Granulimonas faecalis: one gene and its partner. The protein of the gene in region 1 interacts with the protein of each later gene in a pairwise test. Links are inferred from orthologs where the notes say so. Each region holds a gene or a part of one and is shown on either strand. Other genes may lie near its edges.

Region 1 (8,065 bases):
ACCTGCGCCGCGGGCTCCCTCGTGCAGTTCGTGGCGAGCTCCATCCCGCTGCCGGGCGGCACCGGCGGCGTCGAGGCCTCCTTCGCGCTGTTCCTGGGGCCGGTGTTCGGCTCCGCCGCCACGGCCGGCTACCTCGTATGGCGCCTCGTGACGTTCTACGGCTACACCGCGCTCTGCGGCGCGGCTACCATGGTCTCCACCAAGCCGTCCTCCCCCACCGTGCGCCAGCGGATGCGCGGGCTGGTGGAGCGACTCGGATCCTGAGGCCGCGACCGGAAAGGACCCCATGGACAGGACCCTGTACCTCTGCGGAGGCTGCTTCTGGGGCATCGAGCACCTGATGGAGGGCATGGCCGGCGTGACGTCCACCGTGGTGGGCTACGCCAACGGCGACAGGCCCGAGGACGCCGTCTACGAGCGCGTGTGCGCCGGCGGCACCGGTTTCAGGGAGTGCGTGAGCTGCACCTTCCGCGGGGGCGGAGACGTCGCACGGTCCCTGCTCTTCTCGTTCTTCTCCGTCATCGACCCCACGGCCAGGAACCGCCAGGGCAACGACGTGGGCGAGCAGTACCAGGCCGGCGTCTTCTGGGAGCCGGGCGACGGCGCCACGGAGCGAGAGGTACTCGCCGTGGCCGGCGCCGTGGCGAGAAGGCATCCAGGGTTCGCCGTGGAGCTGGGCCCCGTGGAAAGCTTCTATCCCGCCGAGGGGTACCACCAGCGCTACCTGTACCGCAACCCCGGCGGCTACTGCCACATGGCGCCGGGCCTCATCCGGGCGCTCCAGGACGGCACGGTGGACCCGGCGGAGGGGTACCGGCTGCCGTAGGCGGCCGCGCCCGCGGGCAGGTGGGCAGGCAAGGCGGGCGGGCTCGTCCGGCCTCAGCGCCTCCGGCCGCGCCTGGACACCGAGACGTTCGCCACGCGCCCCTTGCGGGTGCGGAACCGCTGCCAGCGCTGGTAGATGGAGCGGCGGTGCGACGAGCGCAGCGTGGTGAGCGGCAGCGACACGGCCGTGGGGATGAAGAACGTGATGAGGCGCCAGACGATGAACCCGGCGGCGGCCGCGCTGCCGAAGATGGGTCCGAAGAAGAGCGCGAAGCCGGCCTCGTTGCCGCCGGTGCCGCCGGGCAGGGGCACGGAGTTGCCGATCATCTGCACCATGGAGGCCGCGGCGAGGCACGTGACGAAGTCGGCGTCGCCGCCGAAGGCGCGGAGCACGAACCACGGCACGGCGTAGAATGCGAGCATCTGCCCCAGCGTCACCAGGAGCGTGAGGGCGAGGGACTCCTTGTGGCGGAACGAGTCGCGGAAGGTGCCCCCGAACGACATCACCTGGGTCTGGAGGACGTCCTCGTGGCGCTCGACGCGCTCGCGGGAGAGCCAGCCGTGGCGGCTGGCGAAGCCCAGCCCCCAGTGACCCACGCGGTTGACGAAGCGCGGGAAGAGGCACACGCAGAGCAGGCCGAGGGCCTGGGCCGTCTGGATGATGAAGACGACGATGTTGACGAAGACGATGTCGCCGTAGGTCTCGAGGAAGAAGTCGAACCGCAGGAGCAGCAGGACAGCGGCCACGACGACCTCGCCGGCCTGGTAGATGACGAAGCGCGTGAGCTGCGTGGCGGAGGCCTCGCCCACGTCGAGGCCGGCCTGTGTGAGGCGGAAGATCTGGGCCGGCATGGTGCCCGTGCTCATGGGCGTGAGATTGCCGAAGAGCACGCCGTTGGCCTCCACGGACATGCAGTCGCGCAGGCCCAGGGGGCTGTCGGGGTCGATGTAGGCCGCCAGCACGAAGGCCAGGGACCCGAAGGCGAAGTTGAGCCCCATGACGAGGAGCCCGGCCACGAACCAGCCGGCCTCGGCGTTGTGAAGCGCGCGGACGAACTCGTCGAACTGCCCCGAGACCACGATCCAGAGCATATTGGCGGCGAGCACCGCCGCCATGAACAGGGCGCCCTTGCGGGCCTTCGCCTTGTCGCGGCTCTCCTCCTCGCCCACGCGGGTGCGCGGGCCCGCGTGGGACCCCTTGGGCCTGGGGGCGGGCTTGGCGGCGGCCTTGGAACCGGCCTTGGCCTTCTTGGGGGCGCGGTGGGCGGCGCCGGCCACGCCGATGCGGAGGCCCTTGGGCTTGGCGCGGCGGGCGGTCTCGTCGGCGGGGCGGGCACCGGGAGCCTGAGAGGCGTGTTCGGCGGGCTCGGCGTTCCCCGCATCAGCCCCGTCGACGTCGAAGAAGCCCAGGGCGTCCTCCAGCGGCTGCTCCGCGGCCTCGAGGGCCTGGGGCGCGGGGCCGTCGGCGGGGAGCTCCAGGCCGTCCACGTCCACGACGGGGTCGACGGGGCGGTCCTGGGGGGCGTCGGCGGAAGACGCGGTGTCGACCCCGTCGCGACGTCCCTCGTCCATACCCCCCCCTCTCCGACGGCATTCCTCAAGCTCATTCTGATGGTTATACCTGAACCGCCGCGCGCCCTGACGCTGTGCCGTGCGCTCCACGGGAAAAGCGGGGCCAGCAGGGCGGCAGGCATGGACGAACTGCCGCGAGACAAAAACGCGGGCCCCAGAGGGACCCGCGGTCACGTTTGGTAGCCCGTACCAGATTCGAACTGGTGATCTCCGCCTTGAGAGGGCGGCGTCCTGAACCGCTAGACGAACGGGCCGTATGTGAGGGCCGCCGGAGCGACCCGTAGTGCGTGGTAGCCCGTACCAGATTCGAACTGGTGATCTCCGCCTTGAGAGGGCGGCGTCCTGAACCGCTAGACGAACGGGCCGTAGGGGATGGCTGGGATGGAGAGAATCGAACTCCCATTGACGGAACCAGAATCCGCTGTCCTGCCGTTAGACGACATCCCAATATCCCTGTGCGCCGATTGCTCGGCGCGAGTAGTTACATTAACGCAATGCCCTGGGCCGTGCAACCCACAATCGCGACGAATTTGCCACCGGCCCGTTTCCGCGGCTTGGGGAGGTCAGACGGGGGTCCGTCGCAGCCCGCTCCCCTACCCGCGCGCCGGCAGCCTCGGCGACAGCAGCCACGTGGCGCCGAGGACCACGGCCGTGGGGACCGCCCACCCCAGGCCCACGCCGGCCAGGGGCAGCCAGTCGAGCACGGTGGGCGCGCCGGGGGCCAGGACCCCACATGCGGCCTGGGCCACGCCCAGCACCGCGGCGCACCCCACGGCCGCCGGCCAGCACCACGGCCGCCGGTCGAACGCCCCGGCGCCGAAGGCCATGAGCACGAGCACGATGGCCGGCGGGTAGAGCGCCTCGAGCAGGGGCACGGAGAGCGCGAGGATCTGGGTGAGCCCCACGTTGGACACCACGCAGGAGAACGCGGCGAACGCGGCCGCCCACGCCACGTAGGTCACGCGCCCCAGACGGTGGGCGCCGGGCTCCGGGGAGCCGGCGCCGCAGGTCTCGAAGAAGTACGTGCCGCAGCAGCTCACGAGGCCCACGCAGACGTTGAGGCACGCGAGCAGGAAGATGGCGGCCACGAGGGCCACGCCGGCCGTGCCGAAGTGCCCGTAGGCCGCGGCCGTGAGCACCTCGGCGCCGTTGGACGCGCCGGGCGCCACGGTGCCCATAGTGGCCCCGAGAAACGAGAACGCGCAGTAGATGACCGCCATGAGGGCGCCGGCGCCGAGGCCCGCCAGGGAGACCTCGCGGGCCTGGGCGCCCCTGTCGGCCACGCCGAGGGACCTCAGGTTCTCGGCGACCACGAGGCCGAAGGTCATGGCCGCCAGGAGGTCCATGGTCTGGTAGCCGGTCACGAAGCCGTCCACGGCGGGAGACGCCGCGTACGTCGCCTGCACGGGCCCCGGCACGCCGAGCGGGTCCACGAGACTCGCCACGGCGAGGACGGCGATGAGGGCCACGAGGGCCGGGCCCGTCACCCTGCCGAGGAACCGCGAGAGGCGCCCCGGGCGGAGCGCCATGGCGAAGGCCACGGAGAAGAACGCCACCGAGAAGACGAGCTGGGGCACGGCCTTGGAACCGTCGGGCAGGAGCGGCGAGAGCATCTCGAAGGCCGTGGAGCTCGTGCGCGGGATGGCCAGCAGCGGGCCGATGGAGAGGTAGACCAGGGCCACGAACACGGCCGAGAAGCGCGCCGAGACCCTGCCGGCGAGCGCCCGGGCGTCGCCCGCCAGGGCCACGGCCACCACGGCGAGGACCGGCAGCCCGATGCCCGACACCAGAAACCCCACGGTGGCCGGCACGGCGGCCGTGCCGGCCTGGAGGCCCAGCAGCGGCGGGAGGATGAGGTTGCCCGCGCCAAAGAACATGGAGAACAGCATGAGGGCCACGACGAGCCGCGCCCTCCCGTCGAGCGGTCGGACGGGGCTCGGGCTAGACTCTGGACGCTGTCCCATGGGCTCTCCTCGCGGATATGCAAAACGGCCGGTGCCGGGTGTGTACCCCCGGCACCGGCCGCCGTTTCCCTTAAGGGACACCCCGTGGGGCCCCTAGGCCTTTCCACCGTCCCGGCGCTCGGCCTCGATGGCCGCCATGACCTGGGCCATGACGTCCGTGGAACCCAGGTCCTCGGGGATGAGGAGCGTCGAGGAGCCCTTCTCGGCGAACTTCTCGAGCATGCCCAGGCGCTGGGTGAACATGAGCAGCATGTTGGCCTCGTTGCTGGAGAGGCCCGACTCCTGGATGGTGGAGAGCGAGCGCGCCAGGCCCTCGGCGATGGCGATGCGCTGCTGGGCGATGCCCTCGCCCTGGATCTTCATGGACTCGGCGTCGGCCTGGGCGGCGATGACGGAGCGTGCCTTGGCGGCCTCGGCCTCGTTGGTGGCGCTCACGCGGTCGTTGGCCGTGGTGATGATGCGGTTCATGGACGCCTGGACGTCGGCCGGGAGCTTGATGGAGGTGATGAGCGTGGTCACGATGGCGTAGCCGTAGCCCACCATCTTCTCCTTGACGTCCTCGCCGATGGCACTCGCGATGGCGTCCTTCTCGGAGAAGACGGTCTCGAGGTCGCGGGTGGGAATCTGGGAGCGCAGGGCGTCCGCGAAGTAGTCCTTTATCTGTCCCACGGGGTCGGCGAGGGTGTAGACCGACTTGTAGATGCCGGACTCCCGGACGTCGGCGCAGGGCTCCTGGTCCACCCGGTACTGGATGGCCACCTCGAGGCCGATGGTGACGTTGTCCTTGGTCTTGGCGTCGTAGTCCAGGTGGAGGTCCTGGGTCATGAGCGAGACGTCGTGAGCCGTCTCCACCACCGGGACGAGGAGGTTGAGACCCGGCCGCAGCACGCGGTTGAAGCGGCCGAAGCGCTCCACGACGGCCACGTGCTGCTGCCTCACCACGACCACCGAGGCGAAGAGCGCCCCCACGGCGGCGACGAGGAGCACGATGGGCAGGATGCGGTCGAACAACAGCATGGCCAATCCAATCTTTCGGGCCCGCGCGGGGCCTATCCTTTGAGGTAGAGGTCCCTGGGGACGAGCCGCGACTGCCACAGGCTCGAAAGGCCGTGGAAGATGCGCCGCTCGTCGTGGTCGGTGAGGCCGTTCTCGGCGAGCTGGATGAGGCGCTGCACGAGCGTGGTCATGGGGGTGCCGTAGACCTCCGCCTCCCAGCCGAGGGTACGAAGCTGCCAGTAGGCCATGCGGACGTCCTCCTCGGTGCGGCCGTCCACGAGCAGGGCGCTCGCCCGCCCGAAGGCGTCGGCGTCGTAGAAGACGCCCTTGACGAAGGCGGCGAGGGCGGCGGCGAGTCGGGGCGGCATGGAGTCGGCGTCGCGCATCTCGACGATGCCCTTGAGGCGCACCGTGGGGAACACCATGGACAACATGTGCGCGACCTCGCCCCCGGAGAGGTCGCGCATGGCCATGATGTCGGCCTCGGTGGCGGAGCAGGTGGAGATTGTGAGGCCGTGGTCGTCCGTGAACAGGATGGGCCTCACGCCCATGAGCCAGTCCACGTAGGACTCCGGCGAGAAGTCCCCGTCGAACGTGCCGGGCACGACGCCGCAGCGGTCGCCGTCCACGGAGTCCCAGATGCGCGAACGCACCATGGACGGCGTGTCGCAGGGGGCGAGGCCGCGCCAGGAGCTCACGTTGTCGCAGAGGAACGAGAGGATGGGGCCCAGGGCCACGGCCAGGCGGAACTGCCCCACCATGGAGTCCTCCTCGCCGCAGTCGATGGAGACCTGGGTGGAGGCCGAGAGCCGCATCATGTCGCGGGCGTAGCGGCCCGTGCGGGAGAGGTAGGCGTCCATGAGGCGGTAGCGCTCCTTGGGGATGAGCGGCACCTCCCGGGGGTCGGCCGTCACGGGGTCGCAGCCCAGGGCCACGAGCTGCCACTCCACGCCGAGCTCGTCGCAGATGGCGAGGAACTGCTCGTCGAAGGCCTCGAGGGCGCCGAGGAGGTCCACCACGCTCGACGAGGGGCCCACGGAGGCCTCGAGCTGGCCGCCAGGCTCCAAGGAGACCGAGATGCCCACGGAGCGCCCGCAGCCCACGTCGACCGTGCCCGCGTAGCCGAAGACCCTGCCGTCCACGAGGACACGCTCGTCTGGCGAGAAGTAGCGCTGCCAGCGCTCGAGGAGCGTGGAGATGCCGAGGACGTCGTCGAAGGCCACGCGGGTGCCGGTGACGGGGTCGATGACGATGCGCTCGAGCTCGAGGCCGAGCGTGCGACCATCCTCGGGGCGCCTCGTCCGGGACCTCCCGCCTACGACGGAGCAGAGGGCGGTACGGTTCCTCTCCAGCCTATCGGCCTCGGCGGCGGTGTAACGGGGTTCGCCCATGGAGCACCTTTCGACGCAGGGCAAGGGGCGGCATCCGATCCGCCACGTGCAAGGCCAGTGTACCCCCTCTCCGGAATTCGGTGAAGGGTCTAAGGTTTTCCGCAAACGGATGAATCATCCCCATGTTCCTCGATCCAACGGAGCAGCTCGTCGCGCCCAGGCCCCACCTCGCCCCGGTGCACGGCGTCGAGGGCCGCACGGAGCGCCCGGCCCACGGCCGGGCCCGGGGGCAGGCCGAGCGCCCCCATGACGTCCGCGCCCGAGACCGCGAGGTCGGAGGGCCTGAGGGGCACGCCGGCGGTCAGGAGGGCGCGGCCGCGGGCCTCGAGGGCGTCCACCTCCACGGCGTAGCCGCGGTACGCGGGCGCCTTGCCGGCGGCGTCGGCGCGCTTGAGAGCCATGAGCTCGAAGAAGAGGCCCGGCGCCATGGCCGGGGCCAGGCGGTCGAGGTCGCGGAGGATGGAGGTCACCGAGCGGTCGTCGTCCGCGACGGGCCGGTCGTGCAGGCGCACGAGGGCCAGGGCGGGCACCGCCACGGCGCGCGGCACGGCGAGCCTCGCCATGACCTCCCGCGCGATGTCGCGGCTCCGGGCCGGGTGGCCGAAGAAGTGGGCGGTGTCCTCGGGGCCGTAGGTGAGGCGGTCGGGCTTACCCACGTCGTGGAGCAGCGCGGCCCACCGCAGGTGCTCGGTGGCCGTGCCGCCCGTGTAGACCTCGACGTAGTCCATGACGCGAGCCACGTGGCCCAGGACGTCCATGGAGTGGTAGGGCGTGCGCTGGGGGAACCCGTCCATGGCGGCGAGCTCGGGCACGGCACAGAAGAGCGCGGGCCGCTGGGTGCGGAGCGCCCCTCCCCCGCGGCCGGTGGCGAGCAGAGCCCGGAGCTCGGACCCGATGCGCTCGCGGCTCACGTGCCGGAGGCCCGGAGCGTGGGCGTCCACGGCGGCCTGGGTGGCCGGCTCCACCGAGAAGCCGAGCCGCGCCGAGAACCGCACGGCCCGAAGCACCCTGAGGGCGTCCTCGGCCATGCGGGCGTCCGGGTCGCCCACGGCCCGCACGAGGCCGCGGGCGAGGTCGTCGCGACCCCCGAACGGGTCGCGCAGGCCCCTCTCCGGGTGCCACGCCATGGCGTTGACGGTGAGGTCCCGGCGGGCGAGGTCGTCGTCCACGGAGTCCACGAACCGCACGGCGTCCGGGTGGCGGGCGTCGCTGTAGGCGCCGTCCACGCGGTAGGTGGTCACCTCCACGGGCACGCCCCCCACGACGGCCGTCACGGTGCCGTGGGCCGTGCCCGTCTCCACCACGGGGATGCCGGCC
Region 2 (6,121 bases), 770 kb from region 1 along the record:
CCACAGTCAGCTCCCCTCCCCCACGTGACGCACCGTCGCAAAGTACCTGCTCTCAAGCTCATCGCGCGAGCATTCCGCAAGCGGGAAGCCGTCAACCAAAGATCCCTCGTCAAGCACGACGGCCCTTCCCCCAACCTTGTGGGCGAGGTCGAAGTCGTGGGTGGCTACCACCACCGCAGACCCGACATCTGCCATTTCAGCCGCGGCTTGAGCCACCACCACCCGGGTCTCGGGGTCGACGGCGGCGGTGGGCTCGTCGAGGAGCAGCACCTCGGGCGACTCTGACAGCGCAAGCACTAAGGCGGCCCGCACAAACAGGCCGGAGGAAAGCTCGCGACAGGGCGTGTCCATGTAGCTTGCAATCCCCATTCGCCGCGCCCATCGCTCTCCCTGAGCCACAACGTCTGAGTTGCCTAGGTATTTTTCTCTGAACCGCAGGTTCTCGCGGGATGATAGACGCTCTTCCACGCCCCATGGCCCCGTCACCAGCGCCATGCCGTCCATCCTGGTCATATGCACGGCGATGGCGCCCTGAGACGGCTTGAGCACCCCATAGATCAATTTGAGCAGCGTGGTCTTTCCCGCGCCGTTGTGGCCCAAAAGGCAGCAGACGCCCCCGTCGATGTTCAGACAGAACCCATCAAACACCTGTTTTTTGCGCAGCAGCGTCCTATAGGAGAACGAGACGTCGGACACGTCGATAGATGGCACGGTCTCACCCCTCAGCGTCTAGACTCTTGAAGCAGGTGCCCCACCAGAGGCAACGACCGCTTTTCTCTCCATGGGCAGTTGCCCATCCCACGGCCCTGCAACCTTTGCACTCGTCCACACGGTCGCAGCCTCCGCACCGCTCCGGAGATGGGTCAGCGATGGCCCTCATCTTGCGTGCCCCGTTCTGCCTGACCGTTTCAATGGTTTGACGCGACAAATTGCCAATTGTTTCCGGCAAAAGCGGGCATGGTCGCACAGAGAAGTCAGGCTCCACGTACCAGAGGCGCTCCCCTGTCCCACATCCGTAGGCCAACGCCTCGGCATTGGGCACCGCCTCTTCGTCGGCCAATACAACCGAGAAGTCCTCAGTTTCAAACTTTTCCTGCAGGCTTCGTAGAAGCCTACGCACAGATGACGGGCGCCACGGATGCTCGCCCTCCAGCCCCACCGCTCTTCCTTCTGACAGCACGGAAGCCAACCGAAACGAAGAGACACCCCATGAGCGAGCCAGTGCACAGGTTGCCTCGGCCTCGCCGCTCGACTGGTCAATCAGCGCCATGGCACAGGCCACGCGCGCGCCCCTGCGCACAGCTTCTCTCACAAAGTGCTCAACACTCGCAAAAGCCCACGGAACCCCCCGGATAGCATTATGGCGCTTCTCAAGACCATCAAGGCTCACCTGCACACCAAGGCCCTGGATGGCGAGCATGTCGAGCACCCTGTAAGTACTATCCGTGTTCACGGCGCCCGAGGTGGTGACCTCTACCTGCACTCCGCCATGGCAAAAACTGCGCCTGAAAGCGGCTGAGGGTGCCCTCAGCCGCTTTCAGGCGCAGAAAAACCCGGAAGCGTTTGCCTATAAGCGTTTGCCACGCCGCTCTAGCTGCGCACCTCGGCGCCCAGGGACTTGGAGATCTTGTTCACGAGCTTCTCCATGGCCTTCTCCACGTCGGCGGCCGTCAGCGTGCGGTCGGGGGCGCGGAACGTGAGTGCGAACGCCATGGACTTCTTGCCCGGCCCCACACGTACGGGGTCGCGGTACACGTCGAACAGGCGGATATCGGCTAGGAGCCTGCCGCCGGCGCTCTGGATGCGCTGGACACAGGTCTCGTAGTCCATGTCCTCGTCCACCACGATGGCCAGGTCCTGCTCCACGCCGGGCAGCGTGGGGATGTCGCGGTAGGGCAGCTGGTCCTGGGCGTGGTCGAGGAGAGCGTCCTGGTCGAGCTCGAAGGCCACGACGTCGCGCTCGATGCCGAACCGCGCCAGCGAGCTCGGGTGCACGTTGCCCAGCCAGCCGATGCGCTGCCTGCCGCAGAGTACCTCGGCGGCGCGGCCGGGCTGCAGCCAGGGGTAGCGCTCGGGTTTGGCGGCCTTGAAGCGCAGGCGCTCCACCTTCAGCTGGCGGCAGAGCTCCTCCACGAGGCCCTTGGCGTCGAAGAAGTCCAGCGGCAGGGGCTTGCTGTCCCAGGTGTCGGGGCCCCAGGCGCCGCAGAGCACGGCGGAGACATAGCGGGGCTCGGCGGGCTGGGCGGCGTCGGGGCTGCCAAAGAAGACGCGGCCCTGCTCGTAGAGCATCACGTCGTCCACGCCGTGGTCCAGGTTGTAGGCCACGGAGCGCAGCAGCCCCGGCACGATGCTGCGGCGCATCTCGCCCTGGTCGGCCGTCAGCGGGTTGAGGATGCGCACGGCCTGGCCGCGGCCGTCCTCGACCATACCAAGGCGCTCGAGGTCGCCCGACTCGGCGAAGTTGTAGGTGAGGGTCTCGCAGAGGCCGCCGGCCCTGAGCGCCTCGCCCACGGCCTTGTCCAGGCGCTGGCGACGGGTGAGGCCGCCCGAGTGGTTGACGGCGCCGGGGATGGTGGGCTCGACCTCGCCCATGCCCCAGAGGCGGAGCACCTCCTCCACGAAATCGATCTCGCGCTCGAGGTCCGGGCGGGAGGTGGGGGGCACGACGTCCAGGTAGGCGCCCAGGCGCGACGGCACCACCACGCAGCCCAGGCGGGCGAGGCTCTCCACCATGAAGTCGGTGGGGATGTCCGCGCCGCAGAGCTCGCGCACGCGGGCCGGACGCAGGGCGACGGTGTCGGCCTTCACGGGGTCCGGGTACACGTCCACGGCGCCGCGGGCCACCTCGGCGCCGCAGCAGGCCTCGAAGAGCGCGCACGCGATGGCGGCGGCCTCGTCGCAGCCGGCGGCGTCGACCTTGCGCTCGTAGCGGATGGAGGCCTCGCTCATGAGGCCGAGGTCGCGGCTCGTGCGGCTGGTGTGGCCGGGCGAGAAGCACGCGCTCTCGAGGAGGACGTCGCAGGTGGACTCCTCCACCTCGGAGTTCTCCCCTCCCATGACGCCGGCGAGCGCGATGGCCTCCCCGTTGCCGTCGGAGATCACGGTCATGTCGGGCGTGAGCTCGCGGTCCTGGCCGTCGAGGGTCACGATGTGCTCGCCGTCGCGGGCCGGGCGCACCACCACGGCGTGCCTGCCGTCCACCACGGGGACCTTGGCCAGGTCGAAGGCGTGGAGCGGCTGGCCGGTGAGGTACATGACGTAGTTGGTGACGTCCACCACGTTGTTGATGGGGCGGCTGCCGGCGGCCGTCACGCGACGGGCCAGCCACTCGGGCGACGGGCCCACCTTGACGCCGCGAAGCACACGGGCGCAGTAGCGGCTGCAGCGACCCGGGTCCTCGATGGCCACCGACACGGAGTCCTTGGTGGCGGGGCCGGCCTCGTGGCGAACGGCGGGCAGCTCGATGTGGGTGTCCTCGCCCAGGGTGGCGCCCACCTCCACGGCGAAGCCCGTCATGGACAGGCAGTCGGGGCGGTTGGGCGTGATCTCGCAGTCGAGTACCACGTCGGAGACGCCCAGGTACTCGCCGGCGGGCACGCCCACGGGGGCGTCGTCGGGCAGCACCATGATGCCCTCGTGGTCGCCGGAGAGGCCGAGCTCGCGGGCCGAGCAGTTCATGCCCCACGACTCCACGCCGCGGAGCTTGCTCTTCTTGATCTTGACGTCGCCGGGCAGGACGGCGCCCACCATGGCCACCACCACATGCTCGCCGGCCGCCACGTTGGGCGCGCCGCACACGATCTGCAACGGCGCGGGGTCGCCGTTCCCGTCGACGTTGCGCATGCCCACGTCCACCATGGTCACGTGCATGTGGTCGGAGTCGGGGTGCGGCTCGCAGGACAGGATGCGGCCGGTGACCACGTGGTCGAGGTCCGCGCCCACCGGCTCCACCGCCTCGACCTCGGTGCCGGTGCGGACAAGCTCGGCGACCAGGTCCGACACATCGTCGGGCAGGTCGACCATGGTCTTCAGCCACTCGTAGGAAACTCGCATGGATACTGCCTTTCTCGCAGCTCGCTCATTGCATAAGGGGTCCAGGGGCTCAGAACTGCCGGAGGAAGCGCATGTCGCCGGTCATGAGCATGCGCAGGTCGGGGAGGTCGTAGCGCAGGGCCGCGATGCGCTCGGCGCCCATGCCGAAGGCGAAGCCGCTGTAGCGCTCCGGGTCGATGCCCGCGTAGCCGAAGACGTTGGGGTCGACCATGCCGCAACCCAGGATCTCGATCCAGCCTGTGTGGTTGCAGAACCGGCAGCCCTTGCCGCCGCAGACGCCGCAGGAGACGTCGAGCTCGCAGCTGGGCTCGGTGAACGGGAAGAAGTGCGGGCGGTAGCGGGTGGCGCGGTCGGGGCCGAAGAGCTCGCGGGTCATGTGGTCGAGCGTGCCCTTGAGGTCGCCGAAGGTGATGCCCTCGTCCACCACCAGGCCCTCGATCTGGGTGAACTGCGGCAGGTGGTTGGCGTCGGCCGTGTCCGGGCGGAACACGCGGCCCGGGCTGATCATGTAGATGGGCGGCTCCTCGGCCTCCATGGTGCGCATCTGCACCGGGGAGGTCTGGGTGCGGAGCAGCACGTCGGACACCGGCGAACCCGCGGACGGGTTCGTGGGGTCCTCCACGTAGAAGGTGTCGCGCGGCGAGCGGCTGGGATGGTCGGCCGGGGCGTTGAGCGACGTGAAGTTGTAGTACTCGATCTCCACGTAGGGTCCCGAGGCCACGGTGTAGCCGAGGGCGATGAAGATGTCCTCGACCTCGTCGACGATCTGGCTGATGAGGTGCTCGGTGCCCACGTGGGGACGGCGCCCCGGCAGGGTCACGTCCACGGCGTCGGCCTCGATGCGGGCGGCGAGCTCGTCGGCCGCCAGCTGCTCGCGGCGCTCGGCGAGGGCGCCCTCGACCTCCTGGCGCACCTCGTTGGCTCGCTTGCCCACGAGGGGCCGCTCCTCGGGGGGCACGGTGCCCATGGAGCGGAGCACCGCCGTGAGGCTGCCCTTCTTGCCCGTCACGGCGACGCGCACGGCGTCCAGCGCCTCGAGGTCGACCGCCTGGGCGACCTTCTCCCGGGCCTCGGCCGCAATGCGGTCGAGCTCGTCGATCATCGACATGTCTCTCCCTCCCGGCCGGTCCCCCGGCCCAAACAAAAACCGCCCCTGGCTGACTGGGCCAAGGACGGACGGAATCCGCGGTACCACCTTGATTGACGCTTGAGTTTTCTCTCCCGAGCGACCACTCGTTTGGGCCCGTGCCGTGGGCCTGACGGCTCCCCTACCGGGCGCGTCGGCGCCGTTCAGGTCGCGGCTGGTGGAGTGAACGTGGGGCCTCGTCGCGCGTGGGAACCTCTCAACCTGGGGCTCCTTCTCTGTCCGCACGACACGCGGGGCCGCACCCTCTCCGTCATCGCCTTCGCAGCAGGATAGCACAGGAGGGAGGTGGCCGGCGCCTGTCAGTCGGAGCGGGGCACCCGCACGAGCTCCACGCCGGCGGCCTCGATGGCGGCCGCCACGGCGTCGTCCACGCCGTCGTCGGTGACCACGCAGTCCACCTTGTCGCCCAGGTGCATGGGCACCACGCCGCGGCGGGAGAACTTGTCGGACTCCGTGAGCACCACGACGCGCTCGGCCTGGGCCGCCATGTCCACGACGGCCTGAGCGCGCATCTGGTCGCTGTTGGTGAAGCCCTGGCCGGGCACGTAGCCGTCCACGCCTATGAACAGGCGCTCCACGCAGTAGTTCTGGGCGCACTGGGCCACCATGGGCCCCACGTTCACCTGGGAGTCGTTCTGGTAGGCGCCGCCGAGCAGCACGGTCTTGGCCGCGGGCTCCCGACGCACGTAGCTGGCGATGAAGGCGGAGTTGGTGACGACGGAGACACCGCGGGCCGCCTGGGCGAGCCCCAGGGCGAGCAGGGCGCAGCACGAGCCCGACTCCACCATGACCGTCTCACCGTCCACCACGAGATCGGCCGCGGCCCGGGCGATGGCGCCCTTGGTCTGGTAGTGGTAGGCCAGGCGGCCGTTGATGTCGTTGGGGCTGCCGAGCAGGGCGTAGCCGTGCTCTCGCTTGATG

What was found.
Region 2: the proteins of brnQ (region 1) and pheS interact in binary tests that used the Escherichia coli proteins (3 or more experiments, as listed by UniProt). The link is inferred for Granulimonas faecalis from one-to-one orthologs.

The regions. Positions count from the first base shown.
Region 1 is NZ_BQKC01000001.1:934,107-942,171, reverse strand. What follows is about bases 2,177-5,055. They hold brnQ (branched-chain amino acid transport system II carrier protein), read right to left. Parts: upstream 4,362-5,055; coding sequence 2,991-4,361; downstream 2,177-2,990. Other genes in these bases: OR600_RS04255 (SPFH domain-containing protein), read right to left, coding at 4,455-5,055; OR600_RS04280 (lysylphosphatidylglycerol synthase transmembrane domain-containing protein), read right to left, coding at 2,177-2,397. In the rest of the region: OR600_RS04290 (lysylphosphatidylglycerol synthase transmembrane domain-containing protein), read left to right, coding at 1-264; peptide-methionine (S)-S-oxide reductase MsrA, read left to right, coding at 287-826; more of OR600_RS04280, read right to left, coding at 880-2,176; more of OR600_RS04255, read right to left, coding at 5,056-5,378; OR600_RS04250 (glutamate-cysteine ligase family protein), read right to left, coding at 5,411-6,748; OR600_RS04245 (CCA tRNA nucleotidyltransferase), read right to left, coding at 6,838-8,065. UniProt on the Escherichia coli protein: Liv-II branched chain amino acid transport system, which transports leucine, valine and isoleucine. Also acts as a low-affinity threonine transporter.
Region 2 is NZ_BQKC01000001.1:1,708,187-1,714,307, forward strand. Bases 3,133-5,977 are described here. They hold pheS (phenylalanine--tRNA ligase subunit alpha), read right to left. Parts: upstream 5,162-5,977; coding sequence 4,103-5,161; downstream 3,133-4,102. Other genes in these bases: pheT (phenylalanine--tRNA ligase subunit beta), read right to left, coding at 3,133-4,053; OR600_RS07715 (DeoR/GlpR family DNA-binding transcription regulator), read right to left, coding at 5,500-5,977. Outside these bases: OR600_RS07690 (hypothetical protein), read right to left, coding at 1-4; OR600_RS07695 (ATP-binding cassette domain-containing protein), read right to left, coding at 7-711; OR600_RS07700 (hypothetical protein), read left to right, coding at 1,361-1,519; more of pheT, read right to left, coding at 1,591-3,132; more of OR600_RS07715, read right to left, coding at 5,978-6,121.